Regions from separate parts of the Streptomyces sp. NPDC037203 genome, predicted to be linked through region 3. Evidence: predicted binding sites of a transcription regulator. Region 3 holds the regulator's gene; each other region holds the start of a gene.

Region 1 (10,050 bases), on a different contig from region 3:
GGCTGCTCGCCGGTGTCCACGGCCTTCAAGGCGGGCCACGACGTGGTCCGGCCCCAGAAGCCGGACACCATCGCCAAGTCCCTCGCGATCGGCAACCCGGCCGACGGCCCCTATGTCCTGGACATCGCCCGGCGCACCGGCGGCGCGGTGGAGGACGTGACGGACGAGCAGATCGTGGCGTCGATCAAGCTGCTGGCCCGCACCGAGGGCATCTTCGCCGAGACGGCGGGCGGCGTGACCGTCGGCGTCACGAAGAAGTTGATCGAGAGCGGGGTGCTCGACCCGGCGAAGACCACCGTCGTCCTCAACACCGGCGACGGTCTGAAGACCCTCGACGCGGTGGCCGGCACCGGCCTGACCGCCACCATCCGCCCGACCCTGGACTCCTTCCGAGAGGCTGGCCTCGCATGAGCGTGACCGTTCGCATCCCCACCATCCTGCGCACCTACACCGGCGGGCGGTCCGAGGTGGCCGCCGAGGGCGCGACCCTCGCCGAGGTCATCGAGGACCTGGAGAAGAACCACACCGGCATCGCCGCCCGCGTCCTGGACGACCAGGGCAGGCTGCGCCGGTTCGTGAACGTGTACGTCAACGACGACGACGTGCGTTTCGAGCAGGGCCTGCAGACCTCCACCCCGGACGGCGCGGGCGTCTCCATCATCCCGGCGGTGGCCGGCGGCTGCTGACCCGACGGACCGGACGTTACCTTCGGTAATGACGGTCACCCAAGGTGCATCGGATTGCCCTCTCCGTGAGAGAAGCGGAGGGGGCAATTCTGCGTGATTGAGCGCGGTACAGTTGGGGAAGGCGCCCTGAGTTGATCGAGGGTTAGCCCTCGATTCTCCTCCGCGGGCCCGATAAGAAGCAGCCAAAATGCACGGGCTTTCCGCGGCTTTTGTGTCTTTTACGGGGCCCGACTTGCCCTGAATTCTGATGAATTCTCCCTACATTCCGGATCGTTCTCGTCCAGATTTCTCGTCCAATTGACCTGTTGCAGAGGGCAGTTGGACAGATACATTCAGCCGCGGTCGACGCGTTCCGGCGCACGCCCCCGACGCATTGGGGGGCGAGGTCTGACCCGGATCCGCGAAGTGCGGATCTGCGCAAGGGCCAGTAATAGGGGAGTTAGGCATGGCTCAGGGCACCGTCAAGTGGTTCAACGCGGAGAAGGGGTACGGCTTCATCGCGGTCGACGGTGGTGCGGACGTCTTCGTCCATTACAGCGCCATTCAGATGGACGGCTACCGCACCCTGGAGGAGGGCCAGCGAGTCGAGTTCGAGATCTCGCAGGGCCAGAAGGGTCCGCAGGCCGACATGGTTCGCGTCGCCGTCTGAACGTTTCTCCACCGAAGGGCCCGCACCTCGCACAGGGTGCGGGCCCTTCGGCGTGCCCGGCTCCGGGCGGTGTTCGCCCCCGGCTGACCCACCCGCCGTCGCGCCCGAGGCGCTTGCACTCGGGCATGCCGAGTGCTAATCATTGGCGTTAGCACTCTGAAGGTGAGAGTGACAACGAAGGACCGGGTCGGTGAGGTCCGCGGGCCACGTGGGGCAAGGAACCACAGGCCGGCGAGCCGTCCGTCGCGGGCGCGGGCGCGGTCCGAAGGAATCACCCCCAGTCCTGGAGGGACCACTTCACATGGCCAAGATCATCGCGTTCGACGAGGAGGCGCGGCGCGGCCTCGAGCGCGGCATGAACCAGCTCGCGGACGCCGTCAAGGTGACGCTCGGCCCCAAGGGTCGCAACGTCGTCCTCGAGAAGAAGTGGGGCGCCCCCACGATCACCAACGATGGTGTCTCCATCGCCAAGGAGATCGAGCTCGAGGACCCGTACGAGAAGATCGGCGCCGAGCTGGTCAAGGAAGTCGCCAAGAAGACGGACGACGTCGCCGGTGACGGTACGACCACCGCGACCGTGCTCGCCCAGGCCCTGGTCAAGGAAGGCCTGCGCAACGTCGCCGCCGGTGCCAACCCGATGGCTCTGAAGCGCGGTATCGAGAAGGCCGTCGAGGCCGTCTCCGCCGCCCTGCTCGAGCAGGCGAAGGACGTCGAGACCAAGGAGCAGATCGCCTCCACCGCGTCCATCTCCGCCGCCGACACCCAGATCGGCGAGCTGATCGCCGAGGCGATGGACAAGGTCGGCAAGGAAGGCGTCATCACCGTCGAGGAGAGCAACACCTTCGGTCTGGAGCTCGAGCTCACCGAGGGCATGCGCTTCGACAAGGGCTACATCTCCGCCTACTTCGCCACCGACATGGAGCGCATGGAGGCGTCGCTCGAGGACCCGTACATCCTCATCGCGAACTCCAAGATCAGCTCCGTCAAGGACCTGCTCCCGCTCCTGGAGAAGGTCATGCAGTCGGGCAAGCCGCTGCTGATCATCGCCGAGGACGTCGAGGGCGAGGCCCTGTCGACCCTGGTCGTCAACAAGATCCGCGGCACCTTCAAGTCCGTCGCCGTCAAGGCTCCGGGCTTCGGCGACCGTCGCAAGGCCATGCTCGGCGACATCGCCATCCTCACGGGCGGCGAGGTCATCTCCGAGGAGGTCGGCCTCAAGCTGGAGAACGCGACCCTGGACCTCCTGGGCCGCGCCCGCAAGGTCGTCATCACCAAGGACGAGACCACCATCGTCGACGGTGCCGGCTCCTCGGAGCAGGTCAACGGCCGGGTGAACCAGATCCGCGCCGAGATCGAGAACAGCGACTCGGACTACGACCGCGAGAAGCTCCAGGAGCGCCTGGCCAAGCTCGCGGGCGGCGTCGCGGTCATCAAGGCCGGTGCCGCCACCGAGGTGGAGCTCAAGGAGCGCAAGCACCGCATCGAGGACGCCGTGCGCAACGCCAAGGCGGCCGTCGAGGAGGGCATCGTCGCCGGTGGTGGCGTGGCCCTGCTCCAGGCCTCCCAGGTCTTCGAGAAGCTGGAGCTGGAGGGTGACGAGGCGACCGGTGCCAACGCCGTGCGCATCGCCCTTGAGGCCCCGCTGAAGCAGATCGCCGTCAACGCCGGCCTGGAGGGCGGTGTCGTGGTGGAGAAGGTGCGCAACCTGACTCCGGGCCACGGCCTGAACGCCGCCACCGGCGAGTACGTCGACCTGGTCGGCGAAGGCATCATCGACCCGGCGAAGGTGACCCGTTCCGCGCTGCAGAACGCCGCCTCCATCGCCGCGCTGTTCCTCACCACCGAGGCCGTCATCGCCGACAAGCCGGAGAAGGCCGCCGCGGCCGCTCCGGGCGGCATGCCGGGCGGTGACATGGACTTCTGATCGACCTCCGGTTGATCAACGTCCTTACCGAGGGCGGCACTTCCTGTCAGGGACGGGGGGTGCCGCCCTCGGGCGTGTCCGGGGTCACATACGACGGTTTCCGGGGGCGGGAATGCCGGCCGGCGCCGAACGGGTTACTTAAGTGTCTGCAACAATGCGCATTCACATACCGCCCGGTTAGCAGCCTTCCGAGGAGCCCTCACGTGACCGTCGACACGCAGCCCGCCTCCCGCGCGGCCCAGGTACTCTCCCGCCCCATCACCCTGGGCGGCCTCACCGTCCCCAACCGGATCGTGATGGCCCCGATGACCCGGATGTTCTCGCCGGGCGGCATCCCCGGCGAGGACGTGCGCTCGTACTACTCCCGGCGCGCCGCCGCGGGCGTCGGCCTGATCGTCACCGAGGGCACCTACGTCGGCCACGAGTCGGCCGGCCAGAGCGACCGGGTGCCGCGGTTCCACGGCGAGGAGCAGCTGGCGGGCTGGGCGAAGGTCGCCGAGGACGTGCACGCGGCGGGCGGCACCATCGTCCCGCAGCTGTGGCACATCGGCATGGTCCGCAAGGACGGCGACGCCCCCTTCCCGGCCGCCCCCGCGATGGGCCCCTCCGGTCTGGTCACCGCGGGCGCCGAGCCCACCGGCAAGGCCATGACCCAGCAGGACCTGGACGACGTCATCGCCGCGTTCGCCCAGGCCGCCGCGGACGCCGAGCGCATCGGCTTCGACGGCGTGGAACTGCACGGCGCCCACGGCTACCTCCTCGACCAGTTCCTGTGGGAGGGCACCAACCGCCGCACCGACGCGTACGGCGGCGACCCGGTGGCCCGCACCAAGTTCGCCGCGGAGATCGTCGCCGCGGTCCGCGAGCGGGTCTCGGCCGGCTTCCCGATCCTCTTCCGCTACTCGCAGTGGAAGCAGCAGGACTACACCGCCCGGCTCGCCGAGACCCCGCAGGAGCTGGAGGCGATCCTCGCCCCGCTCGCCGCGGCCGGCGTCGACGTCTTCCACGCCTCCACCCGCCGCTACTGGCAGCCCGAGTTCGACGGCTCCGACCTCAACCTCGCGGGCTGGACGAAGAAGCTCACCGGCAAGCAGACCATCACCGTCGGCTCGGTCGGCCTCGACGGCGACTTCACCGGCGCGTTCGCCGGCCAGGGCTCCCCGGTGCAGGGCATCGACGGCCTGCTCGACCGGCTGGAGGCCGAGGAGTTCGACATGGTCGCGGTCGGGCGCGCGCTGCTCCAGGACCCCGAGTGGGCGGCGAAGGTGCTGGCCGGCCGGGTGTCGGAGCTGGCGCCGTACGACGCGGCGTCGCTGAAGACCCTCAGCTGAGGATTCAGATCCCGCCGATGTTGCCGTTCAGCGGCTCGATGTCGACGCGTACCGGGGTGCCCCACACGCGGAGCACCTCGTAGTCGGTGAACTCGTGCACCAGCCGGTACGCCATCGCGGGCCGCGCCCCGCGCCGCTGGGCGGCGAGGTACGCCTCGGCCTCCCGGCGGTCCCGGCGGGGGGTCCCGCACAACTGCCACTCCTGGCCGTTCCACAGCTCCGGCAGCCAGCGCTGCTGGGGCTGCGGGCGGTCGCCCCGGACGCCGTAGCGCGAGGGCGCGGTGGCCGCCGGCCCGGCCGGGCTCGGCCGGCCCCCGTACTCCGAGCGGCGGGCGGCCCGGCGCCGCGTCTCGCACAGCAGGCACAGATCGGGGGCGCTCTCGTCCACCGGGCCGTGCGGATGCTCGGCGCACCGGGTGGCGGGCGCGTTCGTCCCGACGCTCTCCTCCAGCAGGTCCAGCGCCCTGCGCAGATCCGTCCTGACCTCCTGGAGCCGCCCGTCCGGGGTGTCGGCGGTCAACGCCTCCCCGTGCTCCCCGAGCAGCCGGAGTGCTCGGCCTAGGGCGGTCAGCTGGGCGTGATTCATGGTGGATTCCGGTCCGTAGACGAGTTCCTGGCGCGTTCTCGCCCCCCAGTGTCCAGGATGCCGCCGGGCGACCGGGCAGGCTGTGGCGGGGTGGGGCCACGGCGACTTCACCGGACCGGCCGACCGAGCGGCTCCGCCGCTTCGACGACGCCCACCGCGGCGCCGGAGAACTCTCCGTGCCGCGCAACGTGCCGGTCGGCTGGGTGAAGCACCGGAGGCGGGCCGCGGCGGCCGGAGGTGGGGTTCTCAGAGGTTGCCGGGCAGGCCCGTCGGTTGCTGACCGGTGTCCGGCCGCGCCGGGGATTCCTCGGGCGGTGCAGCCTGGTGTGGCGCGCGCCGTGAGAGGGCGAGCCAGGTGGCCAGGAAGCCGACGGTGTAGCCGGTGAGGAGGCCGCCCGCGTAGACCGCCGCGGTGGCCGCGAGGCCCCGGTTGCCGGACAGCAGCGGGAACAGGGCCCAGCCCGAGGGGCCGATCGCCGTCGCGCCGACCTTCGTGCCGAGCATCGCGAAGGCACCGATGAAGGCGCCGCCCGCCGCGCCGCCCGCGCAGGCGGTCAGGAAGGGGCGGCCGAGGGGGAGGGAGACGCCGTAGATCAGCGGCTCGCCGACGCCGAGCAGCCCGGCGGGCAGGGCCGAGCGGATCGTCGTACGCAGGCCGGTGTCGTGGCGCAGCCGGACGTACACCGCGAGGGCCGCGCCCACCTGGCCCGCGCCCGCCATGGACAGCAGCGGGAGCAGCACGGTGTAGCCCTGCTGCTGGATCAGCGTGGCGTGGATGGGGATCAGGGCCTGGTGCAGGCCCAGCATGACCAGCGGGAGGAAGAGGCCGCCCAGCAGGAGGCCGGCCAGCGCGCCCGTCGTGGTCAGCAGCCAGTTGGCCGCCGTGCCGATCGCGGTGGCGACCGTACCGGCCGCGTACATCAGGCCGTACAGCGTGATCAGTCCGGGGACGAGGACCGTCACCGTCGGGGTGAGCAGGACGTCCAGGGTCTCGGGGACGCGGCCCCGGCAGAACCGTTCCACCCGTGTGGCCAGGAAGGCCGCGGCCAGCGCGCCGAGGACCCCGCCCTGGCCGGGGGCGAGCTGTGTGCCGAACACGGTCACCTTCGCCACGCCCGGATACACGACCACCGCCGCCACGGCGGCCCCCAGTACCGGTGTGCCGCCGAACTCCCGGGCCGTGTAGTAGCCGACGAACACCGCGAGCAGCGCCATGAACGCCGAGGCCACCGCGGTGAGCGCGGGGGTGAGGCCGGGCAGCCAGCCGGCGTTCTGGAGCACCCCGTTGACGCCGGCGAGGATGCCGCAGCCGATCAGGGCGGGGATGAGCGGCACGAAGACGGCCGCGACGCGGCGCAGGGCGGCCTTGACGGGAGTGGGGGCGTGGCGCCGCGGACCCCGTTGCAGGGCGGTCACGAAGGGGGCCGGGACGGGCGTGACCGCTGCGCCGGGGGCGGGGCCGGCCGCGGCCGCCCGGCGGGGGACCGGACCGGGCGGAGCGGTTCCGGGGGAGGCCGTGCCGGGGTGCGGGCGCTCTCCGCCCCGCCGGCGTTCGTCACCAGGGCGCGGCTCCGGGCTCAGCGGCAGTCGCGCCCGCACCTGGTCCGTCACCGCCTCCACCACTCCCGGCCCCAGCACGATCTGCCACGCGGCCCCGTCCTCCACCACCCCCAGCACCCCCGGCACCGCCCGCAGCCCCGGCCCGTCCGCCGCGTCCGCGTCCGCGAGGGTGAGCCGGAGCCGGGTCATGCAGTGGGTCACGGCGGTGACGTTGGCGGGGCCGCCGACGTGGGTCAGGACGGCGGTCGCGGTGGAGGCGGGGTCCGTGTGCACCCCCTGAGCGTGCGGGTCAGCCGCTCGCTCGGGCCAGCGCGGCGCGCAGATGGCCGCCGGAGTCCTCCAGAAGGCGGTCGGCCGCCGGGCCGTCGACACCGGCGAGCAGGACGAGGATCGCGGTCTTCACCTCGCCGCCGGACTCGGTCAGCGCCCGCTCGATCTCCGCGTCCTGCGCCCCCGTGGCCAGCGCGACGATCCGGCGCGAGCGCGCCCGCAGCTTGGCGTTGGAGGCGCGCACGTCCACCATCAGGTTCCCGTACGTCTTGCCGAGCCGGATCATCGTGATGGTCGACAGCATGTTGAGGACGAGTTTCTGGGCGGTGCCCGCCTTGAGCCGGGTCGAGCCGGTGATCAGCTCGGGCCCGACCACGATCTCGATGCCGTGCTCGGCGGCGGCCGCCAGCGCGCTGCGCTCGTTGCAGGCGAGCCCGATGGTCAGGGCGCCCTGGGCGCGGGCGTGCTCGACCGCGCCGACGGCGTACGGGGTGCGGCCGGAGGCGGAGACGCCGACCACGCTGTCCTCGGGGGTGAGCTTGAGCGCGTCGAGGTCGGTGCGGGCCAGCTCGTCCGAGTCCTCCGCGCCCTCCACGGAGGAGACCATCGCCTGCGGACCGCCCGCGATCAGGCCGACGACCTGGGCGGGATCGGTGTTGAAGGTGGGCGGGCACTCGGAGGCGTCCAGGACGCCGAGGCGCCCCGCGGTCCCGGCACCGGCGTAGATCAGGCGCCCGCCCCGGCTCATCCGCGCGGCCACCGCGTCGATGGCGGCACAGATGCGGGGGAGCTGGCCGGCGACGGCGGCGGGCACGCCCGCGTCCTCGCCGTTCATCAGCCGGGCGATGTCGAGGGTGGGCAGTCGGTCGATGTCGGCGAGTTCGGGTCGGAAGGCCTCGGTGGTCAGCGAGGCCAGCTGGCTGCGCAGGTCATGGGCGGTCATGCAAGCGGCTCTCTCGGTCTCGGATGCCGGTCGGTGTTCCCCCGGTGCCGGTGCTCACCCGCGGTCGGTGCGGGCGCTCACCGGGTGCTGCTGCGGTGCCGGTGCGCCAGCGCCTCGTACGATGCGGCGAGCGAGGGTGCCGCCGTCTCGTACGTGCGCTGGGCCACTCCCACGAACAGGCAGTCCACCACGAGCAGTTGGCTCGTCCGCGAGGACATCGCGGCCGGGCGCAGCTCGGTCTCCCGTGAGGTGGACGTGGTCAGCACGTGGTCGGCGTACTGGGTGACCGGTGAGTCGGGGCGGCCGGTGATGGCCACGGTGGTCGCCCCGCGCTCGAAGGCGGCCCGCAGCGGCTCGATGACGTCCCCCGTCGAGCCGGAGTGGGTGATCGCGATCGCCACGTCGCCCGAGCGGAGCTGGACGGCGTTGGTCACGGCGAGATGCGGATCGCTGTGCGCGTGCGCTATGAGCCCTATGCGCAGCAGCTTCTGGGTGAGGTCCTGGGCCACGAGCCCGGACGCCCCGATGCCGTACACATCGGTGCGGCGGGCGCCGGCGAGCGCGGTGACGGCCGCGCCGAGCTGGCCGGTGTCGAGCCCGGCGGCGGTGTCGGCGAGGGTCTGCTGCTCCTCGTAGGCCAGTTTGGCGACGACGTCGGCGATCGGGTCGTCCACGGCGATGTCGGTGGTGATGGCGGGCGCCCGCCCGGACTGCTGCTGGGCGGCCAGCCCCGCGAGGGCGAGCCGCAGGTCCCGGTAGCCGGGGTAGCCGAGCAGCCGCGCGGTGCGGACGACGGTGGCCTCGCTGGTGCCGGTCAGTTCGGCGAGGCCGGTGACCGTGAGGGCGGCGCAGCCGGCCGGGTCGCCCGCGACGGCCTCGGCGACGCGCTGCATGGACCGGGTCATCGACGGCGCGAGGGTGCGCACCTTGGCGGCGAGCGAGCCCACCGGACTGCCGAAACTTTCCTTCACGTCCTGGGTCACCTCTGAAAGATATTTTCGGTTCGGTGTCCGGGTCAAGAGTGCGCACAATGGCTGGTATGGAGCCCATCAGTCCCCTTGAACAGACCCTGCACGCGGCCCGCGCCCTGGTCCTCGCCGATCTCGTGGCGGGCCGGGTCGCGGAGGCGGACGTGGTCTCGCTGGTCGAGGACTCCGTGGCGCAGCGGCGCTGGTGGGTCGAGCAGTGGCCGGACGGCATGCACTACGTGGCCGGTCTGGTGGCCCAGGACGTGCAGGACGCGCTGCTGGAGCGGTACGGCCGCTGGCCGCTGTGCCCGGTCTGCGGCACGGGCGACCCGCACGCGCTGGAGGTGGAGCCGGAGCTGGGCCCCGACCCGCACTGGGTGTGCCACCAGGCGGGCGTGAAGGTCGCGGCGGTCGGCCGGCTGGGTTCGGCCCTCGGCGGGACGCCGGCCTCGTGAGGCGCCCGTGACGGTGTACATCGACCCGCCCACCTGGCCGGGCCACGGGCGCCTGTGGTCGCATCTGGTGAGCGATGTGTCGTACGACGAACTGCGGCTGTTCGCGGACGGGCTGGGGGTGCCCCGGCGGGCCTTCGACCGCGATCACTACGACCTCCCGGCGCGCCGGTACGCCGACGCGGTGGCGGCCGGCGCGGTGGAGGTCGGCAGCCGGGAACTGGTGCGGCTGCTGCGGGAATCGGGGCTGCGGCGGCCCAAGGGGCTGGTGCGCCGCGGGCTTTCGTAGCCGCCCCGCGCGACCACCCGACCGCGCTCACGCGCGCAGCTCGTAGGCCAGGAGCCGGTCGTCGAGCGCGCCGGCCGGCCGGAACCCGGTGCGGGTGAGGACCGCCTGGGAGGCGGTGTTGGTCCGCTGCGCCCTCGCGTACAGCGTCCGTACGTCGTCACGGGCCAGCGCCCACCGGGACAGCGCGTGCAGCGCCTCCGTGGCGTACCCCCGGCCGCGGGCGCTCTCGACCAGGTTGTAGCCGATCTCCGCCCGCCCCTCCTCGTCCGGGGCGCCGTGGAAGCCCAGGGCGCCGACCGCGCGCCCGTCCTCGGCGCGGACGAGGGTGAAGACGGTGAACTCGGGCCGGTGGACGCCCGCCTCGTACGCCTTCACCAGCATCCGGGCGGCTT
Region 2 (10,050 bases), on a different contig from region 3:
GCGGTGCAGGACGCCGACGCCGCCCAGCCGGGCCATGGCGATCGCCATGCGCGACTCGGTGACCTTGTCCATCGCGGCCGACAGCAGCGGGATGTTCACCCGGACGTTGCGGGAGATGCGGGACGAGGTGTCGACCGCGTTGGGGAGCACCTCGGAGGCCCCCGGCAGCAGCAGCACGTCGTCGTAGGTCAGCCCGAGTGTCGCGAATTTTCCGGGCACTCCGTCGACGTTGGCAGTCATGACACCTTCCCCAAATGGCCTTGCTCGGTGCGGATGTCCATGCTAACGGGAAGCGCGGCCCCCGAATTCCACGAGAGAAGATCACCTTCTGCTTCGTATGTTCGTACGGATGCCCCTGCGGAGTTCACGGGAATGCCGTACGGCGCGGCCGCTACTGCTCGGCCAGCGCCCGCAGCCGGCTCAGCGCCCGGTGCTGGGCGACCCGGACCGCTCCGGGTGACATTCCCAACATCTGTCCGGTTTCCTCCGCCGTGAGGCCCACCGCGATGCGCAGCAGCAGCAGTTCGCGCTGGTTCTCGGGGAGATTGGCCAGCAGTTTCTTGGCCCACTCGGCGTCGCTGCTGAGCAGGGCGCGCTCCTCGGGGCCGAGCGAGTCGTCCGGCCGCTCGGGCATCTCGTCGGAGGGCACCGCGGTCGAACCCGGATGGCGCATCGCGGCGCGCTGGAGGTCGGCGACCTTGTGGGAGGCGATGGCGAAGACGAACGCCTCGAAGGGGCGGCCGGTGTCCCGGTAGCGGGGCAGCGCGAGCAGGACGGCGACACAGACCTCCTGCGCAAGGTCCTCCACGAAATGGCGCGCGTCGCCCGGCAGCCGCGAAAGGCGGGTGCGGCAGTAGCGCAGCGCCAGCGGGTGGACGTGCGCGAGCAGGTCGTGCGTGGCCTGCTCGTCGCCCTCGACGGCACGAAGCACGAGGGCACCGATCGCCCCGTGGGCCGTGCCCGCCTCGTCGTCGCGCATCGGTCCATGGTGCCCTGCGGCCGTCCGGTCCGTCGCATCGTGCTGATGGTTGTGCACCGAAGCGTTATGAGCAGGTGCGCCGGCACTCATCCCCTGCGCCCTCCCCTTCCGCTCGACCGACTCGTCCCCGAGAGACTCCACACCCCAAGGATGCGGCATCCGCGCCGAAACGAGCAGCGCCCGTCCGGTGGGCCGCCTCGTACGCCGCCGCACGGCACGTCCTCGCGGAGCGTACGCGGTGCCTTCCGGCCGGTCCCGACGGGCACCGGCCTGCCGGGAAACCACCGCCACGCGCACCGGGGTACAGGAACACGTACACCGGAGTGCCGGAAGCCGCCAGGGGTACGGCGCGGACGGCGCCGCCGGGAGCGGGGCGCGCCGGACGGAGGTCGCCGCATCGACCGGGATGGCGCGATGGGCCGGGGTTCGGGGTTTGCCGCGGATCCGCTCGCCAAGCGGGCGGGATGGCCGGGCACCGGGGCGCCTTCACGGCGGTCCCGGAGGACCGCTCCGAAGGGGCCGCTCCTGGAGCCGCCCGCGCACGGGCCGCTCCGCGGGACCTGCCCGGCCCCGCGCGGTGGGCGCGCGGGGCCCGCCGGGTCCTACCTCACCAGGCCCCAGCGGAAGCCGAGGGCCACCGCGTGGGCACGGTCCGAGGCGCCGAGCTTCTTGAACAGGCGCCGGGCGTGGGTCTTGACGGTGTCCTCGGAGAGGAACAGCTCTCGGCCGATCTCGGCGTTCGAGCGGCCGTGGCTCATGCCCTCCAGGACCTGGATCTCACGCGCGGTGAGCGTGGGCGCGGCGCCCATCTCGGCCGAGCGCAGCCGGCGCGGGGCCAGCCGCCAGGTCGGGTCGGCGAGGGCCTGCGTCACCGTGGCCCGCAGTTCGGCGCGCGAGGCGTCCTTGTGCAGATAGCCACGGGCACCGGCGGCGACCGCGAGGGCCACGCCGTCCAGGTCCTCGGCGACGGTGAGCATGATGATGCGCGCGCCGGGATCGGCGGACAGCAATCGGCGCACCGTCTCGACGCCGCCCAGGCCGGGCATGCGGACATCCATCAGGATGAGGTCGGAGCGGTCGGCGCCCCAGCGGCGGAGGACTTCCTCGCCGTTGGCCGCCGTCGTCACACGCTCGACACCGGGCACGGTCGCGACCGCGCGGCGGAGCGCTTCTCGGGCAAGCGGGGAGTCGTCGCAGACGAGGACGGATGTCATGACCGCCCTCCGCAGCTGATGCGCGTCACCTTGAGCCTCCAGGCTGGTACGGAATCTCACCTGTGCGGTCGACCGTCTCGGACGCCTGCCCGAGCTCTTGTGTTTTCAACCGCCTCCGCACTCTCAACGACGGTCACTCGAAAGAGTTACGGGGCTGCACACCGTCATCGGCACTCTACGTGAGGGCACCGACACGGTGCAGACATGCCCAACGGACTCTCAACTTTTCATCACAACCCATGCCCCATTCAGATGCTTTTCTTCCCGTTTCGAGGTGTTCGGGGCTAGATTCGCAATGAGTCATATTTACATCTCCTTAGACCGGAGATGTACGGTCGTTGGCACCGTATCCGCCCAGAACGGCTACAAGGGGTCACGTAATGGCAGATTTCTCCCGCCTTCCAGGACCGAACGCGGACCTGTGGGACTGGCAGCTGCTGGCTGCCTGCCGCGGGGTGGACAGCTCGCTTTTCTTCCACCCGGAGGGCGAGCGCGGGGCGGCACGGAGCGCTCGCGAGAACTCGGCCAAGGAGGTCTGCATGAGGTGCCCGGTCCGCGCGGAGTGCGCGGCACACGCGCTCGCCGTCCGCGAGCCGTACGGCGTCTGGGGCGGACTGACCGAGGACGAGCGCGAGGAGCTGATGGGGCGGGCGCGCAACCGTCTGGTGACGGCGTCGGCCTCCGGCGGCGACACCGCCGAGAGTCACTGAAGGAACGTTTCTTCATCGCACTCAGGGGCGCCGCACCCCCGGTAGCACCCGCGCGGCCGGCCGGGTGCGCGGACACTCCCCTTCGGGCACGCCCCGCGCGCGCCCGCGACTCTGCGCGGCTTCACGCCACGGCGCCGCCCAGGGTTCGCCACAGAGCTTCCTCAGCGGGCCTGCTCAGTGGGCCTCTTCAGCGTGGGTCTCTCCAGCGGTGTCGGCTTCTCCGCGGCGCGGTGTCACACCGCGCGTCCGGCCGCTCGGGCCAGCTGTTCCAGCGTCGCCGCCACCGCGGGCACCTGTGCCAGGTCGGGCAGGGTGAGCGCGACGATCTCCCGCCGCACCGCCGGCTCCAGCCGGACCGTGCGCACCCCCCGCGGCCGTACCGACTCCACCGCGAGCTGCGGCAGCACGGCCACGCCCAGACCCGCGCCCACCAGCCCCGCGACGGCCGGATAGTCGTCGGTGGCGAAGTCGATGCGCGGCGCGAACCCGGCGCCCTGGCATACCTCGACCAGCTGGCCGCGGCAGCGCGGGCAGCCCGCGATCCAGGGTTCCCCGGCCAGTTCCCCGATGGCGACGGTCTCCGCGCGCGCGAGCCGGTGCCGCTCGGGCACCAGGGCCACCAGGCGGTCCGTCAGCAGGGGGCGTACGACCAGGTCGTCCCAGTCCTCGGTGACCGCAGCGCCCTCGTAGCGGAAGGCCAGGGCGAGATCGCAGTCGCCCTCGCGCAGGAGTTCGACGGAGCGCGGGGGCTCGGCCTCCTCCAGGGAGACGCGGGTGCCGGGGTGGGCGGCGCGCAGGGCGGCCAGGGCGCTGGGGACCAGGGTGGAGCTGCCGCTCGGGAAGGAGACCAGCCGGACCCGGCCGGCCCGCAGGCCCGCGATGGCGGCGACCTCCTCCTCCGCGGCGGTGAGCCCGGCGAGGATGCCGGAGGCGTGCCGGACCAGGGCCTCGCCGGCCTGGGTCAGCCGCATCTCGCGGCCCGCCCTGATCAGCAGCGGGGTGCCGACCGAGGTCTCCAGGGCCTTCATCTGCTGGCTGACGGCGGGCTGGGTGCAGCCCAGTTCGCGCCCGGCCGCCGAGAAGGAGCCGGTGGCGGCGACGGCGCGCAGGACACGGAGATGACGGGCCTCGATCACCCCTTAAGCATAAGGCCCTCTTGGGGACGGCGCCCGAAACTGGCTCGACGCTTTGAGTAACGATCCCGTACGGTGCGGGCATGAAGCTTCTCTCCGTCAATGTGGGGCAGGCACGCCCGGTGCCGTACACCAGCCAGCCGGAGGGCCTGACGGGCATCGACAAGAAGCCGGTCGAGGGGCCCGTACGGGTGTCCGCGCCGGGTCCGAAGGGGACCGCGGGGAGCGGGCTCGCCGGGGACGCGGTGTGCGACCTGCGCCACCACGGCGGCGACGACCAGGCGGTGTACGCGTTCGCGCGCGAGGACCTGGACGACTGGGAGCGCGAGCTGGGCCGCACCCTGGCCAACGGCTGCTTCGGGGAGAACATCACGACCGCCGGGCTCGACGTCTCGGGGGCGCTGATCGGCGAGCGCTGGCGGATCGGTCCGGCGGTGGTGCTCCAGGTGACCTCGGGCCGTATCCCGTGCCGCACCTTCCAGGGCCATCTGGGCGAACCGGGCTGGGTCCGCAGGTTCACCCGGAAGGGCGCCACGGGTGCCTACCTCCGGGTGATCGAACCCGGCGAGATCCGCGCGGGCGACGACGTCGAGGTCCTGCACCGGCCCGGCCACGGGGTGACCGCGGCGCTGGAGTTCCGCGCGACCACCACCGAGCGGGAACTGCTGCCGCGACTGCTCGCCGCGGGCGCGGACCTGCACCCGGAGGCGCTGGCCGCGGCCCGCTCCTACGTCGCCGCGCAGACCCGCTGAGGCCCCGTCACCGCATGGCGGACAGCTCCTGCCCGGCGCGCCCGCGATCACTACCCTTGGGCCATGACAACGGCTCTGATTACGGGATCGACCGCGGGCATCGGCGCCGCCTTCGCACGTCGGCTGGCGGCTGACGGGCATGACCTCGTCCTGGTGGCGCGGGACGCCAAGCGGCTGCGCGAACAGGCGACCGAGCTGCACGACCGGCACGGCATCGAGGCGGAGGTGCTGGCCGCCGACCTCTCCGCGGACCAGGGCATCGAGACCGTCGCCGACCGGCTCGGCGACCGCAGGAACCCGGTCGACCTGTTGGTCAACAACGCCGGTTTCGGCAACAAGGGCCGCTATCTGGACGTCTCCATGGCCGACGAGCTGACGATGCTCAAGGTGCACTGCGAGGCGGTGCTGCGGCTGACCTCGGCGGCGGCCGCGGCGATGCGCGAGCGGGGCCGGGGCGGGGTGGTCAACGTCGCCTCGGTGGCGGCCTTCGTGCCCCGCGGCACCTATGGCGCGTCCAAGGCGTGGGTCGTGCAGTTCACCCAGGGCGTGGCGCGGGACCTGGCCGGCACCGGTGTGCGCCTGATGGCGCTGTGCCCCGGCTTCGTGCGCACCGAGTTCCACCAGCGGGCCGGGATGGGCACGGACAACATCCCCGGCTGGATGTGGCTGGACGCCGACAAACTGGTCGCGGCGGCCCTCACCGACCTGGCCCGCGGCAAGTCCCTCTCCATCCCGGACCCCCGCTACAAGGCCCTGATGGGCCTGGTCAAGATCACCCCCCGCGGCCTCCTCGGCGGCGTCACCTCCCGCACCGGCCGCAAGTACGGGCCGCAGTAGGCGCGGGCCGCGCGCGGGTGCCGTCGGTGACCCGGTGGGGGACGGGGCGAGACGAACCGGATCGTGGACCACTGGATCGCACGGGCCGGGGGGCGGCGACCGGGCCGCACCGTCGAAGACGTCCCCGTCCGGAAGGCAGCGGAGCGCCGGAGCGGGGCACGCCGAAGGCCCGGCGCCCCCAAGGGGCTGCCGGGCCTTCGGGCGGAGCGGTGGGGCTCAGTGGGCGTGGCCGTGGCTGTGGCCGTGGCCCGCGGCGGCCTCCGGCTCCTCTTCCTTCTTCTCAACGACCAGGGTCTCGGTCGTGAGCAGCAGGGAGGCGATGGAGGCGGCGTTCTCCAGGGCGGAGCGGGTCACCTTGACCGGGTCGATGACGCCGGCCTTGATCAGGTCGCCGTACTCGCCGGTGGCGGCGTTGTAGCCCTGACCCTTGTCCAGGTCCTTGACCTTGGAGACGATGACGTAGCCCTCCTGGCCGGCGTTCTCGCCGATCCAGCGCAGCGGCTCGACGACCGCGTTGCGGACCACGGCGACACCGGTGGCCTCGTCGCCGGTCTTGTCGAGGTTGCCCTCGAGGACCTTGGAGGCGTGCACCAGGGCGGAGCCGCCACCGGAGACGATGCCCTCCTCGACCGCGGCGCGGGTCGCGGAGATGGCGTCCTCCAGACGGTGCTTCTTCTCCTTCAGCTCCACCTCGGTGGCGGCGCCGACCTTGATCACGCACACGCCGCCGGCCAGCTTCGCGAGGCGCTCCTGGAGCTTCTCGCGGTCCCAGTCGGAGTCGGTGTTCTCGATCTCGGCCTTGATCTGCGCGACGCGGCCGTTCAGGTCCTCGGCCTTGCCGGCACCCTCGACGATCGTGGTGTCGTCCTTGGTGACGGTGACGCGGCGGGCGGAGCCCAGCACCTCGAGACCGACCTGGTCGATCTTGAGACCGACCTCCTCGGAGATGACGGTGGCGCCGGTGAGGACGGCCATGTCCTGGAGCATCGCCTTGCGGCGGTCGCCGAAGCCGGGGGCCTTCACCGCGACGGCGTTGAAGGTGCCGCGGATCTTGTTGACGACCAGGGTCGACAGGGCTTCGCCCTCGACGTCCTCGGCGATGATCAGCAGCGGCTTGGAGGAGCCGGCCTGGATGACCTTCTCCAGCAGCGGCAGCAGGTCCGCGATGGCGGAGATCTTGCCCTGGTTGATCAGGATGTACGGGTCGTCGAGGACGGCCTCCATACGCTCCTGGTCGGTCACGAAGTACGGCGACAGGTAGCCCTTGTCGAAGGCCATGCCCTCGGTGAAGTCCAGCTCCAGACCGAAGGTGTTGGACTCCTCGACGGTGATGACACCGTCCTTGCCGACCTTGTCCATGGCCTCGGCGATCAGCTCGCCGACCTGCTGGTCCTGGGCGGACAGCGCGGCGACGGCGGCGATGTCGGACTTCTCGTCGATCGGGCGGGCCGTGGCGAGCAGGTCGTCGGAGACGGCCTTGACGGCGGCGTCGATGCCCTTCTTCAGGGCGGCCGGGGAGGCACCGGCGGCGACGTTCTTCAGGCCCTCGCGCACCAGCGCCTGGGCGAGCACGGTGGCGGTGGTGGTGCCGTCACCCGCGATGTCGTTGGTCTTGGTCGCCACCTCCTTCACCAGCTGCGCGCCGAGGTTCTCGTACGGGTCCTCGATCTCGACCTCGCGGGCGATGGTGACGCCGTCGTTGGTGATGGTGGGGGCGCCGAACTTCTTGTCGATGACGACGTTGCGACCCTTGGGGCCGATCGTCACCTTCACCGTGTCGGCCAGCTTGTTGACGCCGCGCTCGAGGGCGCGACGGGCGTCCTCGTCGAACTTCAGGATCTTCGCCATGACAGCGGGAGCCCTCTCGAAATCTGTGGGTGAAAAAAGACGAACTGCGCCCCTGGGCGCCCGGCTTCGTTATCGGTTGCGGGGGCCAGGGGCGCAGTTCAGAGCAAAGGTTCGCTCGGGTGAATTACTTCTCGATGATCGCGAGCACGTCGCGAGCCGAGAGGACGAGGTACTCGTCGCCGTTGTACTTCACCTCGGTGCCGCCGTACTTGCTGTACAGGACGACGTCGCCGACCTTGACGTCGAGCGGCAGGCGCTCGCCGTTCTCGAAGCGACCCGGACCGACGGCGAGGACGGCGCCCTCCTGGGGCTTCTCCTTCGCGGTGTCCGGGATGACCAGGCCAGAGGCCGTGGTCTGCTCGGCGTCGAGCGGCTGGACCACGATGCGGTCCTCGAGCGGCTTGATGGCAACCTTGGAGCTGGCGGTCGTCACGATCCGACCTCCCCCTTCGGAGATCTCACGGGGTTAACTGTCTGAGGTGGCGACCAGGTCGATCCGTCGTCGCGGGTGCCGGACCTGCCCGTCGCGTTGTTGGCACTCTCCAGTGGGGAGTGCCAGAGCCGAGACTATGGCGGGGATTAGCACTCGGTCAAGCGGAGTGCCAATCCCGTGCGGCGCGTCGGCCGAAATCGGGGGTGCGGCGGCGGCCGGCGCCGGTGGTTCCGCTGCCGGGTGCCGCGCGCCCCGGCCCCCCGTCGGCCTGCGGCCTCGCCCTCGAACGCCGGACGGCCCGCGGTGGCTACAGGTAGTCCTCGAGGCGGGCCGGCGCCAGGTTCCCGCTGCGGATGGCGGCCAAGAGGCGGGCCGTGGGGGCGCCGGGGGTCAGCCGGACGATGTCGCCCCGGCGGAGGTGGTGCGGGCCCCGCGGGTAGGTGAGGCCCGCCGGAGTGAGGGTGGCGCGCCACAGGACGACGGCGGTGGTGCCGCAGTCGGCGGCCGCGCGCAGGGTCGTACGGTCGTACGCGCCCCGCGGCGGGCGCAGGAGCCGGGCGCGGAGGGCGCAGAGCTCGGCGCGCTGGGTGGCGTACGGCGCTCCCGCCAAGGTTTTGCGCACCAGGGTGAACCGGCTCACCGGAAGGCGCGGTTCGCGCGGGGCGGAGGTGGAGCGGGGGCCGCGGTCGTCGGCGTCGTAGGTGAGGAAGACGACCCGGTCGCGGGTGCGGACGTGGTCCACGACCGGGGGCAGGGCGCGGCCGGAGGGGGGCGCCGCGAGGGGGCGTCCGTGCGGGCGTACTCCCTCCGCCGCCTTCCTGCCGAGGCGTTCGATGGGCACGACGGGCTGGGCGCACCCGGCGAGGACCAGGGCCGCGGCGAGCACCCCGGCCACCAGCGGGACCGGTCTCCGCGGGGCCGGCGCCCCTTCGGCCCCGCGCCTCACGGGCACCCTTCGCGCCCCGCGTCCCGCCCGCACCAGACCGGCCACCCGCCTCACCACCCTTCCGGCCGCATGGCTTACCGGCACCTCACCGGATGCCTCGCGGCGCCCGAGGTCCGCTCACAGGTAGTCCTCCAGCCGGGCCACCGCGTAGCCCTCGCGCGTCACCTTGTTCAGGAAGCGGCGCATGTCGTCGACCATCGTGCCGTCCCAGTCGCTGCGGCCCCGGAAGTGGGTGAGGACGATGTCGCCGCGGCGCAGCTGCTGGTCGTCCTCGCGGAACTCCCAGTGGTCGACGTACACCTCCTCGTTCCAGATCGGGGCGTACTTGATGCCGCAGGACTTGGCGGCGACCAGGGTGTCCTGGTTGTAGTTGCCGTAGGGCGGGCGCAGGACGGTCGGGCGTCTGCCGAACTGCTTCTGCATGATGTCCTGCATGTCGCAGATCTCGTGCTTCTGCTCCTCGTAGGACAGCCCCGGCAGGTAGGGGTGGGTGAGGGTGTGGTTGTTCAGGGTGTTGCCGTAGGACTGGGCCTTGCGGAAGTAGCCGTAGTCGTCCTTGACCAGGTAGTTGCTGAGAAAGGCGGTGTACGGGATCTTCAGGTCCCGCATCATCTGGAGGAACCGGGGGTCCTTCTCCGAGCCGTCGTCGATGGTGAGGAAGACGACCTTGTTCCTGGTCGGGACCGTGGTGAAGACCGGCGGCAGGGCCCAGTCGACCTGGTGGTCCACCTCGAAGCCGGGGCGCGCGGTGATGCGGGGCTTCACCTTGGGCGGCGCCGGGGGCGTGAGCGGGACCTCGTCCAGGCCCCAGCGCTTCGCCGCCGCCACCATGCGGGCGTGTTCGGCGGCCCGGACGGCGCGGGGGTCCGGGGCGGCGTGGCCGGTCGCGCCCTGGCCGGCGGCCGGGCGGGCGGCGTGCGGGTCGGAGCCGGCGCCGGAGCAGCCGGTGACGAGTGCGGTCGAGGCGAGGACGGCGGCGGCACAGCCGAGAGCGGCCCGCGCCCGACTTTTGTCATTTTGTACTACTAGTCGCATGGTGCTGGATCTTCGCAGCCCCCGCCCCCGATCCCCCGCCGACACCGCCGCCGTGCCGCGCACCATCCACCGACTGGCCCACAATGACCCGGTGAACGACCTCGCTCCTCTCCTCACCCCCGAAGGCCGGGCCCTCCTCGAAGAGGTCCGCGGCACCGCCCCG
Region 3 (10,050 bases):
AGCGTCCGCTCGGTTTCTATCTGCACGTCCCGTACTGCGCGACCCGCTGCGGGTACTGCGACTTCAACACGTACACCGCGACCGAGCTGCGCGGCACCGGCGGGGTGCTGGCCTCCCGTGACAACTACGCGCGGACGCTCGTCGACGAGATCCGGCTCGCCCGCAAGGTGCTCGGCGACGACCCCCGGCCGGTGCGCACGGTGTTCGTCGGCGGTGGTACGCCCACGCTGCTGGCGGCCGGCGATCTCGTACGGATGCTGGCGGCCGTCCGCGACGAGTTCGGGCTCGCCCCGGATGCCGAGGTCACCACGGAGGCGAACCCCGAGTCGGTCGACCCGGCCTATCTCGCCACCCTCCGCCAGGGCGGCTTCAACCGGATCTCCTTCGGGATGCAGAGCGCGAAGCAGCATGTGCTGAAGATCCTCGACCGCACCCACACCCCCGGCCGTCCCGAGGCGTGCGTGGCACAGGCCCGTGCGGCGGGCTTCGCGCATGTGAACCTCGACCTGATCTACGGCACTCCCGGCGAGAGCGACGACGACTGGCGGGCCTCCCTCGACGCGGCGATCGGCGCGGGCCCCGACCACATCAGCGCGTACGCCCTGATCGTGGAGGAGGGCACGCAGCTCGCCCGCCGGATCCGCCGGGGCGAGGTCCCGATGACCGACGACGACGTGCACGCCGACCGTTATCTGATCGCCGAGGAGACGCTCTCCGCCGCCGGCTTCGACTGGTACGAGGTCTCCAACTGGGCCACCTCCGAGGCGGGCCGCTGCCTGCACAACGAGCTGTACTGGCGGGGCGCGGACTGGTGGGGCGCGGGCCCCGGCGCGCACTCCCACGTGGGCGGCGTGCGCTGGTGGAACGTGAAGCACCCCGGCGCCTACGCTGCCGCGCTGGCCGGTGGCCGCTCGCCGGGCGCGGGCCGCGAGGTGCTGTCCGCGGAGGACCGCCGGGTCGAGCGCATCCTCCTGGAACTCCGGCTCCGCGAGGGCGTCCCGCTCTCCCTGCTGAAGGAGACCGGCCTCGCCGCCTCCCGCCGCGCCCTCGCGGACGGCCTCCTCCAGCCCGCCCCCTACCGCGAGGGCCGCGCCGTCCTCACCCTGCGGGGCCGGCTGCTAGCGGACGCGGTGGTACGGGACCTGGTGGACTGATCACCCCGGCGAGTGAACCGGTGCGGAACGCCGGTTCGGTCCTTAACCTGATTCGTAGGCTGCCGCCAAAAGGACGCGGCGGATGTGGAGGGCCACGGAGATGACCGCTGTGGACGAGCGCAGGATGACCGAGTTCTTCTCGGCGTTCGAGCCCCCGGAGGGCGTGAAAGCCGAGCTTCTCCGGGGGGAAATCGTCATGATGTCCAGCCCTGATCTGGTGCACAACCGGATCGTCGCTGACGTGCAGGACCAGATTCCGAGGGAGCGTTGGGAGCGTCTGCAGACCACCGACGTCGACATCGTCACCGAGGCGAGTGAGCCGGTACCGGATCTTGTGATCCTGGAGCGGGGAGTGGGCCCGGCCTCCGGGCGTCTCCTGCCGTCTCACCTCGTCACCGTGGTGGTCGAAGTCGTCTCCAAGGCGAGTGTCGATCGGGACTACGGCGTCAAGCGCTCGATCTACGCGGCAGGCAAGGTGCCTGCGTACCTGATCATCGACCCCGTCGTCGCTCACTGCGTTCTGCTCACCGAGCCCACTGGTGCCGGGGAGGACGCCGACTACCAGCTGCAGCGAGTCACCAAGTTCGGCGACCCGGTGCCGCTGGAACTGCTCGGCGTCGAGCTGGCGACAGGCGATTTCGAGGTTCTCCCCAACGTCAGGCCCCACCGCTACCCGTGACGAAGTCGATCAGCTCCTCCACCCGGCCGAGCAGTTCCGGCTCCAGGTCCTTGTAGGAGTTCACCCGCTTCAGGATCGCCTGCCACACCGCGCCGGTGTTGTCCGAGGGCCAGCCCAGGGCGCGGCACACGCCCGTCTTCCAATCCTGGCCGTGCGGCACCCGAGGCCATCCCGCGATCCCCAGCGACGCCGGTTTCACCGCTTCCCAGATGTCGATGTACGGATGGCCCACCACCAGCGCGTGTTCGCTGGTCACCGACCGTGCGATGCGGAATTCCTTCGTGCCCGGCACCAGGTGGTCCACGAGGACACCGAGGCGGGCGTCCGGGCCGGGGGCGAATTCGGCGACGATCGCCGGGAGGTCGTCCACACCCTCCAGGTACTCCACGACCACGCCCTCGATGCGCAGATCGTCGCCCCAGACCTTCTCCACCAGCTCGGCGTCGTGCCGGCCCTCGACGTAGATGCGCCCGGCGCGGGCCACACGGGCACGGGCGCCGGGGACGGCGACGGAGCCCGAGGCGGTGCGGGCGGGGCGCGCCGGGCCGGCGGAGGGCCGTACGAGCGTCACCACCCGGCCCTCCAGCAGGAAGCCGCGCGGCTCCAGCGGGAACACCCGGTGCTTGCCGAAGCGGTCCTCCAGCGTCACCGTGCCCGCCTCGCAGCGGATCACCGCCCCGCAGAACCCGGTTCCGGGCTCCTCCACGACCAGCCCCGGCTCGGCGGGCACCTCCGGCACCGGCTGGGACTTCTTCCAGGGCGGGGTCAGGTCGGCGGAGTACCGGCGGGAGCGCGGGCCCGAAGGGCCCCCGTTGGAGGGGCGGTGGTGGGAGACGGGTGGGCACATTCGGATGACGATAGGAGAAGCCGCGGGCGCGCGCTCACGACACGCCGGTAAGTCGGTGTGCGTGCGGCTCAGTTCACGCCGAACCGGGCGGCCAGCGCGTCCCGTTGGCGCCGTACGAACGCCGCGTCGACCACCGCGCCGTGACCGGGCACGTACAGCGCGTCCTCGCCGCCCAGCGCCAGCAGCCGGTCCAGCGCGTCCGGCCAGCGCGACGGCACGGCGTCCGGACCAGCCTGGGGCTCCCCGGACTCCTCCACCAGGTCCCCGCAGAACACCACCTCCTGCTCTCCCGGCACCAGGACCACCAGGTCATGGGCGGTATGGCCGGGGCCCACATTGGCCAGCAGCGCCTGGCGGCCGCCGCCCAGCTCCAGGGTCCGCTCCCCGGAGACCAGGTGCCGCGGCGGCACCAGCGCCAGCGCCGCCTCCTCGGCCTCGTCCGCCGGCAGCCCGTGGCGGACCGCGTCGTGCCGCAGCTCGTCCCGCCCGCGGCGGAACACCCCGTCCGCGCCCACCGCCGCGTACACCTCGGCCCCCGCGAACGCCGGGGCCCCGAAGACATGGTCGAAATGGACGTGGGTCAGCGCGAGATGGGTCACACGTCCGCCGGCCAGTACCTCGGCCGCGGACCGCAGCCGAGCCCCCTCCGCCAGGCTCGACCCGGCGTCCACCATCAGCGCCGTGTCCGCGCCCAGGACCAGCCCCGCCGTGCAGTCCCAGCCCGGCAGCCGGCACCGCCCCACCCCGGCGGTCAGCCGCTCCCAGCCACCCTCTTCCCAAGTCACCGTCATACCGCGACGCTAGCCGCAGGAGCGGTGGCACGGGCACCGACCTTGCCCGGTGCGTACCCCACGGCCGTACACTGGGCCGGGGAACGCTGGCACTCGCATGCGAAGAGTGCCAAGACGGACACAAGAGGGACAGCCTCGCAAGTGAGGGGACGACGTGCTGGAGGTGCGCGCGAATGCTGAGTGAACGCAGGCTTCAGGTGCTGCGCGCCATCGTCCAGGACTATGTCGGCACCGAGGAGCCGGTCGGCTCCAAGGCCCTGACCGAGCGGCACAACCTCGGCGTGTCCCCGGCGACCGTGCGCAACGACATGTCGGCCCTGGAGGACGAGGGGTACATCGCGCAGCCGCACACCAGCGCGGGGCGCATCCCCACCGACAAGGGCTACCGGCTGTTCGTCGACAAGCTCGCGGGCGTCAAGCCGATGACCGCGCCCGAGCGCCGCGCGATCCAGAACTTCCTCGACGGCGCCGTCGATCTCGACGACGTGGTGGCGCGTACGGTGCGGCTGCTCGCGCAGCTGACCCGGCAGGTCGCCGTCGTGCAGTACCCGTCCCTGACCCGGTCCACCGTGCGGCACGTGGAGCTGCTGGCGCTCGCCCCGGCGCGCGTGATGCTGGTGCTGATCACGGACACCGGCCGGGTCGAGCAGCGGATGGTCGACTGCCCGGCGCCGTTCGGCGAGGCGTCCCTCGCGGACCTGCGCGCGCGGCTCAACAGCCGGGTCGCCGGCCGCCGGTTCGCGGACGTGCCGAAGCTGGTCGAGGACCTGCCGGACGCCTTCGAACACGAGGATCGCGGTACGGTCTCCACGGTGCTCTCCACCCTTCTGGAGACACTGGTCGAGGAGAACGAGGAGCGGCTGATGATCGGCGGCACCGCCAATCTCACCCGCTTCGGACATGATTTCCCCCTCACGATCCGGCCCGTCCTGGAGGCCCTGGAGGAGCAGGTCGTGCTCCTCAAGCTCCTCGGCGAGGCGAAGGATCCGGGCATGACCGTGCGCATCGGGCACGAGATCGCCCACGAAGGACTCAACTCAACCTCCGTGGTGTCGGTGGGCTACGGTTCGGGCGGCGAGGCGGTTGCCAAGCTCGGCGTGGTCGGACCGACCCGCATGGACTATCCGGGAACGATGGGAGCGGTACGCGCAGTGGCACGGTACGTCGGACAGATCCTGGCGGAGTCGTAAGTGGCCACGGACTACTACGCCGTTCTCGGCGTGCGCCGCGACGCGTCGCAGGATGAGATCAAGAAGGCGTTCCGTCGGCTCGCGCGCGAGCTGCACCCGGACGTCAACCCCGATCCGAAGACCCAGGAGCGGTTCAAGGAGATCAACGCCGCTTACGAGGTGCTGTCGGACCCGCAGAAGAAGCAGGTCTACGACCTCGGCGGCGACCCCCTCTCGCAGTCCGGCGGCGCCGGCGCGGGCGGCTTCGGGGCCGGTGGCTTCGGCAACTTCTCCGACATCATGGACGCGTTCTTCGGCACGGCGTCGCAGCGCGGACCGCGCTCGCGCACCCGGCGCGGCCAGGACGCGATGATCCGGATCGAGGTCGAGCTGGACGAGGCGGCCTTCGGGACGACCAAGGACATCCAGGTCGACACCGCGGTCGTCTGCAACACCTGCAACGGCGAGGGCGCGGCTCCGGGCACGTCGGCGCAGACCTGCGACATGTGCCGTGGTCGCGGCGAGGTCTCGCAGGTCACCCGGTCCTTCCTGGGCCAGGTCATGACCTCGCGGCCGTGCCCCCAGTGCCAGGGCTTCGGGACCGTGGTGCCCACGCCGTGCCCGGAGTGCGCCGGCGACGGACGGGTCCGCTCGCGGCGCACGCTGACCGTGAAGATCCCGGCCGGTGTGGACAACGGCACCCGGATCCAGCTCGCCGGCGAGGGCGAGGTCGGCCCCGGCGGCGGTCCGGCCGGCGACCTGTACGTCGAGATCCACGAGCTGCCGCACCCGCGCTTCCAGCGCCGCGGCGACGATCTGCACTGCACGGTGACGATCCCGATGACCGCGGCGGCGCTCGGCACCAAGGTGCCGCTGGAGACGCTGGACGGCATGGAGGAGATCGACATCCGGCCCGGCACCCAGTCCGGGCAGTCGATCCCGCTGCACAACCGGGGCGTCACGCATCTGCGGGGCGGCGGCCGGGGCGACCTGATCGTGCACGTCGAGGTGCAGACGCCGACGAAGCTCGACCCCGAGCAGGAGCGGCTGCTGCGCGAGCTGGCCAAGCTGCGCGGCGAGGAGCGCCCGCAGGGGCAGTTCCAGCCGGGTCAGCAGGGGCTGTTCTCGCGGCTGAAGGACGCGTTCAACGGACGCTGAGCGTCCGGCCGCGCAGGTGCCGCGGCGCCCTCCGACCGGGGGCTGCCACGGCACCCGGCCCGGCCTCCGGCCGGGGCTGCCACGGCGCCCGTCACGGCCTCTGACCGGGCACGGAGTGGAATATGCCGATCCTGGTGCCCGATTCGGACTTGTTCGGTGGACGTGACACCATGCGGGCATGTCCTCCGCACTGACCGATCTCCTCCGGCACCCGATCGTGCAGGCCCCCATGGCGGGCGGCGTCTCGGTGCCGGAGCTCGCCGCCGCCGTCTCCGGGGCCGGCGGGCTCGGGTTCCTGGCCGCCGGATACAAGACGGCCGACGGCATGTACCAGGAGATCAAGCGGCTGCGGAGCCTCACCGACCGGCCCTTCGGCGTCAACGTCTTCATGCCGCAGTCCGAATACCCCGGTGCGAGCACCGGCTCCACCGGAGCGGCCGAGGCCGCGCCCCTTTCCGGCGCGGTCGAGGTCTACGCCCATCAGCTCGCGGGCGAGGCCGCCTGGTACGAGACCGAGCTGGGGGACCCGGACCACGGCCGTGACGACGGCTACGACGCCAAGCTCGCGGTGCTCCTGGACGACCCGGTGCCGGTGGTCTCCTTCCACTTCGGGGTGCCGGACCGCCAGGCGCTGGAGCGGCTGCGGCGGGCCGGAACCCTCACGCTGGTCACCGCCACCACCGCCGAGGAGGCCGTCGCGGTGGAGCGGGCCGGGGCGGACGCGGTGATCGCGCAGGGCGTGGAGGCCGGCGGCCACCAGGGCACGCACCGGGACGTCCCGGAGAACGACGGCACCGGCCTCGGCCTGCTCTCCCTGATCACACAGATCCGCGAGGCCGTGCACATCCCCGTCGTCGCGGCCGGCGGCATCATGCGCGGCGCCCAGATCGCGGCCGTCCTCGCGGCCGGCGCGAGCGCGGCCCAGCTGGGCACCGCCTTCCTCGCCACCCCCGAGTCCGGCGCGCCCGCCGTGCACAAGGAGGCGCTGACCAACCCCCTGTTCGTCCGCACCGAGCTGACCCGCGCGTTCACCGGCCGTCCCGCGCGCGGACTGGTCAACCGCTTCCTGCGCGAGCACGGCCCGTACGCGCCCGCCGCCTACCCGGAGGTCAACCACCTCACCTCGCCGCTGCGCAAGGCCGCCGCGAAGGCCGGGGACGCGCAGGGCATGGCGCTGTGGGCGGGCCAGGGCCACCGGCTGGCCAGGGAACTGCCCGCCGGACCGCTGGTGGAGCTGCTCGCCTCCGAACTCGCCGAGGCCGGGACGGCGTTCGCCGCGGGGGGTGCCCGGTGACCGCGCCCGTCTTCGTCGTGCCGGACTTCACCGCGGACGGCGACCGCTACGTCCTGGACGGACCCGAGGGCCGGCACGCCGTCTCGGTCAAGCGTCTCGAAGCCGGTGAGGAGGTGGTCCTCACCGACGGCGCCGGGCGCTACGCGGTGTGCGAGGTGCTCGGCAGCGAGGGCAAGGACCGCCTCGTCGTACGGATGCCCGAGGTGTCCGAGGAGCCCGCGCCGCGGCCCCGGATCACGGTCGTACAGGCTCTGCCCAAGGGCGACCGGGGGGAGTTGGCCGTCGAGACGATGACCGAGGTCGGGGTCGACGCGATCGTGCCGTGGCAGGCCGCGCGCTGCATCACGCAGTGGCGGGGCGAGCGCGGTCTCAAGGCGCTCGGCAAGTGGCGGGCCACCGCGCGCGAGGCCGGCAAGCAGTCCCGCCGGGTCCGCTTCCCGGAGGTCGCCGAGGCGGCGACCACCAAGCAGGTGGCGGCACTTCTGGCCGCGGCCGACTTCGCCGGCGTGCTGCACTCCGACTTCGAGCACACCAGCGAGCCGCTGGCCACCGCCGAACTCCCCGCCGAGGGCGAGATCGTGCTCGTCGTCGGGCCCGAAGGAGGCGTCTCCCGCGACGAGTTGGCGCTGTTCGAGGAGGCGGGCGCGCGGGCGTACGTCCTCGGGCCCAGCGTGTTGCGCACCTCCACCGCCGGCACCGCGGCCGCCGCCCTCCTCCTGGGGCGCACCGGCCGCTGGTCCTGAACCTCGACCGGAGGGACACCATGGAACTCGCCCAAGTACGGCTCCTCGTCACCGACTTCGCCGCCTGCTACCGCTTCTACGCCGATGTCCTCGGCCTGAAGCCGCAGTCCGGCGCCAGCGAGGGTCCCTACGAGAAGTTCAGCCCCCACACCGGGTCCGCCGGCATCGCCCTCCAGGACCGCGCCATGATGGCCGAGCTGCTGCCCGAACTCGCCGGTGCCGCCGACGGCCACCGCTCCCTGGTCGTCCTGCGCGTCGACGACCTCGACGCCTACTGCGCCGAGATCACCGCCCGCGGCGCCACCCTCCTCCAGCCCCCCACCCCCCTGACCGACCGCATGCGCGTCGCCCACCTGAAGGACCCCGAGGGCAATCTGGTGGAACTCCAGGAGTGGCTGCTGCTGCGGGGCTGAACCCCCCCGGCGGGTACGCCGTTTCGCAGGAACCGGCACGCCGAACGGGTGAGTGCGGGGGCGGGCGCTTCCGTCCGTCCCCCTCGCGCTGGCACTCTGCCGTGCATGGGGGCATTCATGTGGATCCGGCCGCGCGTGGCCGTTCTCGCCGGGATCGTCGGTGTGGCCGGGGCCGGTGCCGTGGGCTGCCAGTCGGACGTGCTCGGGGCGGCCGGGGTCGCGTACACCACCGGGACGACGGCGACCGCGCGGCTGGAACAGGCGGACGTCCACGTCGGCTGGCTCACCTGCAGCGGCGACTCGCGCCCGGCCGCCGGGGCGACCGCCGCGCCGGGGCGCGGCGCGGGGGTCTCCGTCGACTGCCGGGGCGAGACCGGCGACCGGGAGCGGATCACCGTGAACGGCGAGGTCACCCGTGCCGTGGACGGAGCCTGCGTCCGGGGCGATCTGCGGGCCAGGGTCGAGGGGAGGCAGGTGTTCCACGTCAGCGGGCTCGGCGACTGCGCGTCCGCGCCGTCACCGGCGTACCGGCCGCCCACCTTCACCTACCGGCCGCCCACCTTCACCTACCGTCCGCCCAGCTACCCGCCCGTCGGCGCGCGACCCGCCGTCACGGTCACCGTGACCCGCACCCTCTGGTGCCAGAGCGACCCCGCCTGCCTGCCCGTGGCGGGGAAGTGATCGGAACGGGCCCGCGGACGGCGGTCGCTGCGTAAGGTGACGGGGTGACTCAGGGCGCTTCGACAGGAACCTCCGGCTACCTCCGATTCCCGCACCTGCACGGCGACTTGGTGGCCTTCACCGCCGAGGACGACGTGTGGCTCGCCCCCCTCGACGGGGGCCGCGCCTGGCGGGCCAGTGCCGACAACGTCGCGGTGAACCACCCCCGCGTCTCGCCCGACGGCACCACCCTCGCCTGGACCTCCACCCGCGACGGCGCCCCCGAGGTGCACATCGCGCCCGTCGCCGGCGGCCCCGCCAAACGCCTCACGTACTGGGGCAGTTGGCAGACGCGGGTGTGCGGCTGGACCCCCGAGGGCCAGGTCCTCGCGCTCAGCACCGCCGGCCAGCCCAGCCGGCGCCGCACCTGGGCCCGCGCCGTCCCCCTCGACGGCGGACCCGCCACCACCCTGCCGTACGGCCCCGTCGGCGATGTCGCCCACGGCCCGCACACCGTGCTGCTGTCCGTCCCGATGGGCCGCGAGGCCGCCTGGTGGAAGCGCTACCGCGGCGGCACCGCCGGCAAGCTGTGGATCGACCGGGACACGGACGGCGGAGACGGGGAGTTCACCCGGCTGCACGAGGAACTCGACGGCAACATCGAGTACCCCTTCTGGGTCGGCGACCGCCTGGCCTTCCTCTCCGACCACGAGGGCACCGGCGCCCTCTACTCCTCCCGAGCCGACGCCTCCGACCTGCGCCGGCACACCCCCCTCGACACCTTCTACGCCCGGCACGCCGCCACCGACGGCACCCGTGTCGTCTACTCCAGCGCCGGCCGGCTCTGGCTCCTGGACGACCTCGACGGCGCCGCCCCGCGCGCACTGGACATCCGCCTCGGCGGCCCCCGCGTCGATCTCCAGCCCTTCCAGGTGGACGCCTCCCGCTGGTTCGGCTCGGCCGCCCCCGACCACACCGCCCGCGGCAGCGCCGTCGGCCTGCGCGGCACCGTCCACTGGGTGACCCACCGCGCCGGCCCGGTACGCGCCCTCGCGGCCGAACCCGGCGTCCGCGCCCGGCTGCCCCGCACCTTCCGCGCCGACGGCGAGGAGTGGGTGGTCTGGGTCACCGACGCCGAGGGC

Evidence for each region. The regulator HrcA, encoded in region 3, represses chaperone genes, less so after heat shock. The targets are predictions, from matches to a motif close to TTNGCACTCNGNNNNNCNGAGTGCNAA.
Region 1: the regulator HrcA is predicted to act here: its motif matches at 1,448-1,474, upstream of groL (chaperonin GroEL).
Region 2: the regulator HrcA is predicted to act here: its motif matches at 8,053-8,079, upstream of groES (co-chaperone GroES).

The regions. Positions count from the first base shown of each region.
Region 1 covers NZ_JBVJUC010000006.1:130,996-141,045, forward strand. The annotation lists gene thrC (threonine synthase) at 1-411, shown strand, start outside; gene ACZ7EC_RS18905 (MoaD/ThiS family protein) at 408-686, shown strand; gene ACZ7EC_RS18910 (cold-shock protein) at 1,132-1,335, shown strand; gene groL (chaperonin GroEL) at 1,637-3,259, shown strand; gene ACZ7EC_RS18920 (NADH:flavin oxidoreductase) at 3,463-4,590, shown strand; gene ACZ7EC_RS18925 (hypothetical protein) at 4,595-5,176, opposite strand; gene ACZ7EC_RS18930 (PTS transporter subunit EIIC) at 5,423-7,009, opposite strand; gene murQ (N-acetylmuramic acid 6-phosphate etherase) at 7,026-7,949, opposite strand; gene ACZ7EC_RS18940 (MurR/RpiR family transcriptional regulator) at 8,027-8,932, opposite strand; gene ACZ7EC_RS18945 (hypothetical protein) at 8,989-9,372, shown strand; gene ACZ7EC_RS18950 (DUF4031 domain-containing protein) at 9,380-9,658, shown strand; gene ACZ7EC_RS18955 (GNAT family N-acetyltransferase) at 9,686-10,050, opposite strand, start outside.
Region 2 covers NZ_JBVJUC010000005.1:246,031-256,080, reverse strand. The annotation lists gene guaB (IMP dehydrogenase) at 1-240, opposite strand, end outside; gene ACZ7EC_RS17235 (sigma-70 family RNA polymerase sigma factor) at 392-979, opposite strand; gene ACZ7EC_RS17230 (response regulator transcription factor) at 1,582-2,193, opposite strand; gene ACZ7EC_RS17225 (WhiB family transcriptional regulator) at 2,574-2,903, shown strand; gene ACZ7EC_RS17220 (LysR family transcriptional regulator) at 3,137-4,039, opposite strand; gene ACZ7EC_RS17215 (MOSC domain-containing protein) at 4,120-4,788, shown strand; gene ACZ7EC_RS17210 (SDR family NAD(P)-dependent oxidoreductase) at 4,852-5,625, shown strand; gene groL (chaperonin GroEL) at 5,842-7,473, opposite strand; gene groES (co-chaperone GroES) at 7,598-7,906, opposite strand; gene ACZ7EC_RS17195 (hypothetical protein) at 8,214-8,801, opposite strand; gene ACZ7EC_RS17190 (polysaccharide deacetylase family protein) at 8,970-9,887, opposite strand; gene ACZ7EC_RS17185 (THUMP-like domain-containing protein) at 9,979-10,050, shown strand, end outside.
Region 3 covers NZ_JBVJUC010000002.1:466,242-476,291, forward strand. The annotation lists gene hemW (radical SAM family heme chaperone HemW) at 1-1,154, shown strand, start outside; gene ACZ7EC_RS06555 (Uma2 family endonuclease) at 1,255-1,833, shown strand; gene ACZ7EC_RS06560 (DUF3097 domain-containing protein) at 1,811-2,680, opposite strand; gene ACZ7EC_RS06565 (MBL fold metallo-hydrolase) at 2,749-3,471, opposite strand; gene hrcA (heat-inducible transcriptional repressor HrcA) at 3,645-4,661, shown strand; gene dnaJ (molecular chaperone DnaJ) at 4,662-5,798, shown strand; gene ACZ7EC_RS06580 (nitronate monooxygenase) at 5,977-7,092, shown strand; gene ACZ7EC_RS06585 (16S rRNA (uracil(1498)-N(3))-methyltransferase) at 7,089-7,835, shown strand; gene ACZ7EC_RS06590 (VOC family protein) at 7,856-8,248, shown strand; gene ACZ7EC_RS06595 (hypothetical protein) at 8,354-8,929, shown strand; gene ACZ7EC_RS06600 (S41 family peptidase) at 8,974-10,050, shown strand, end outside.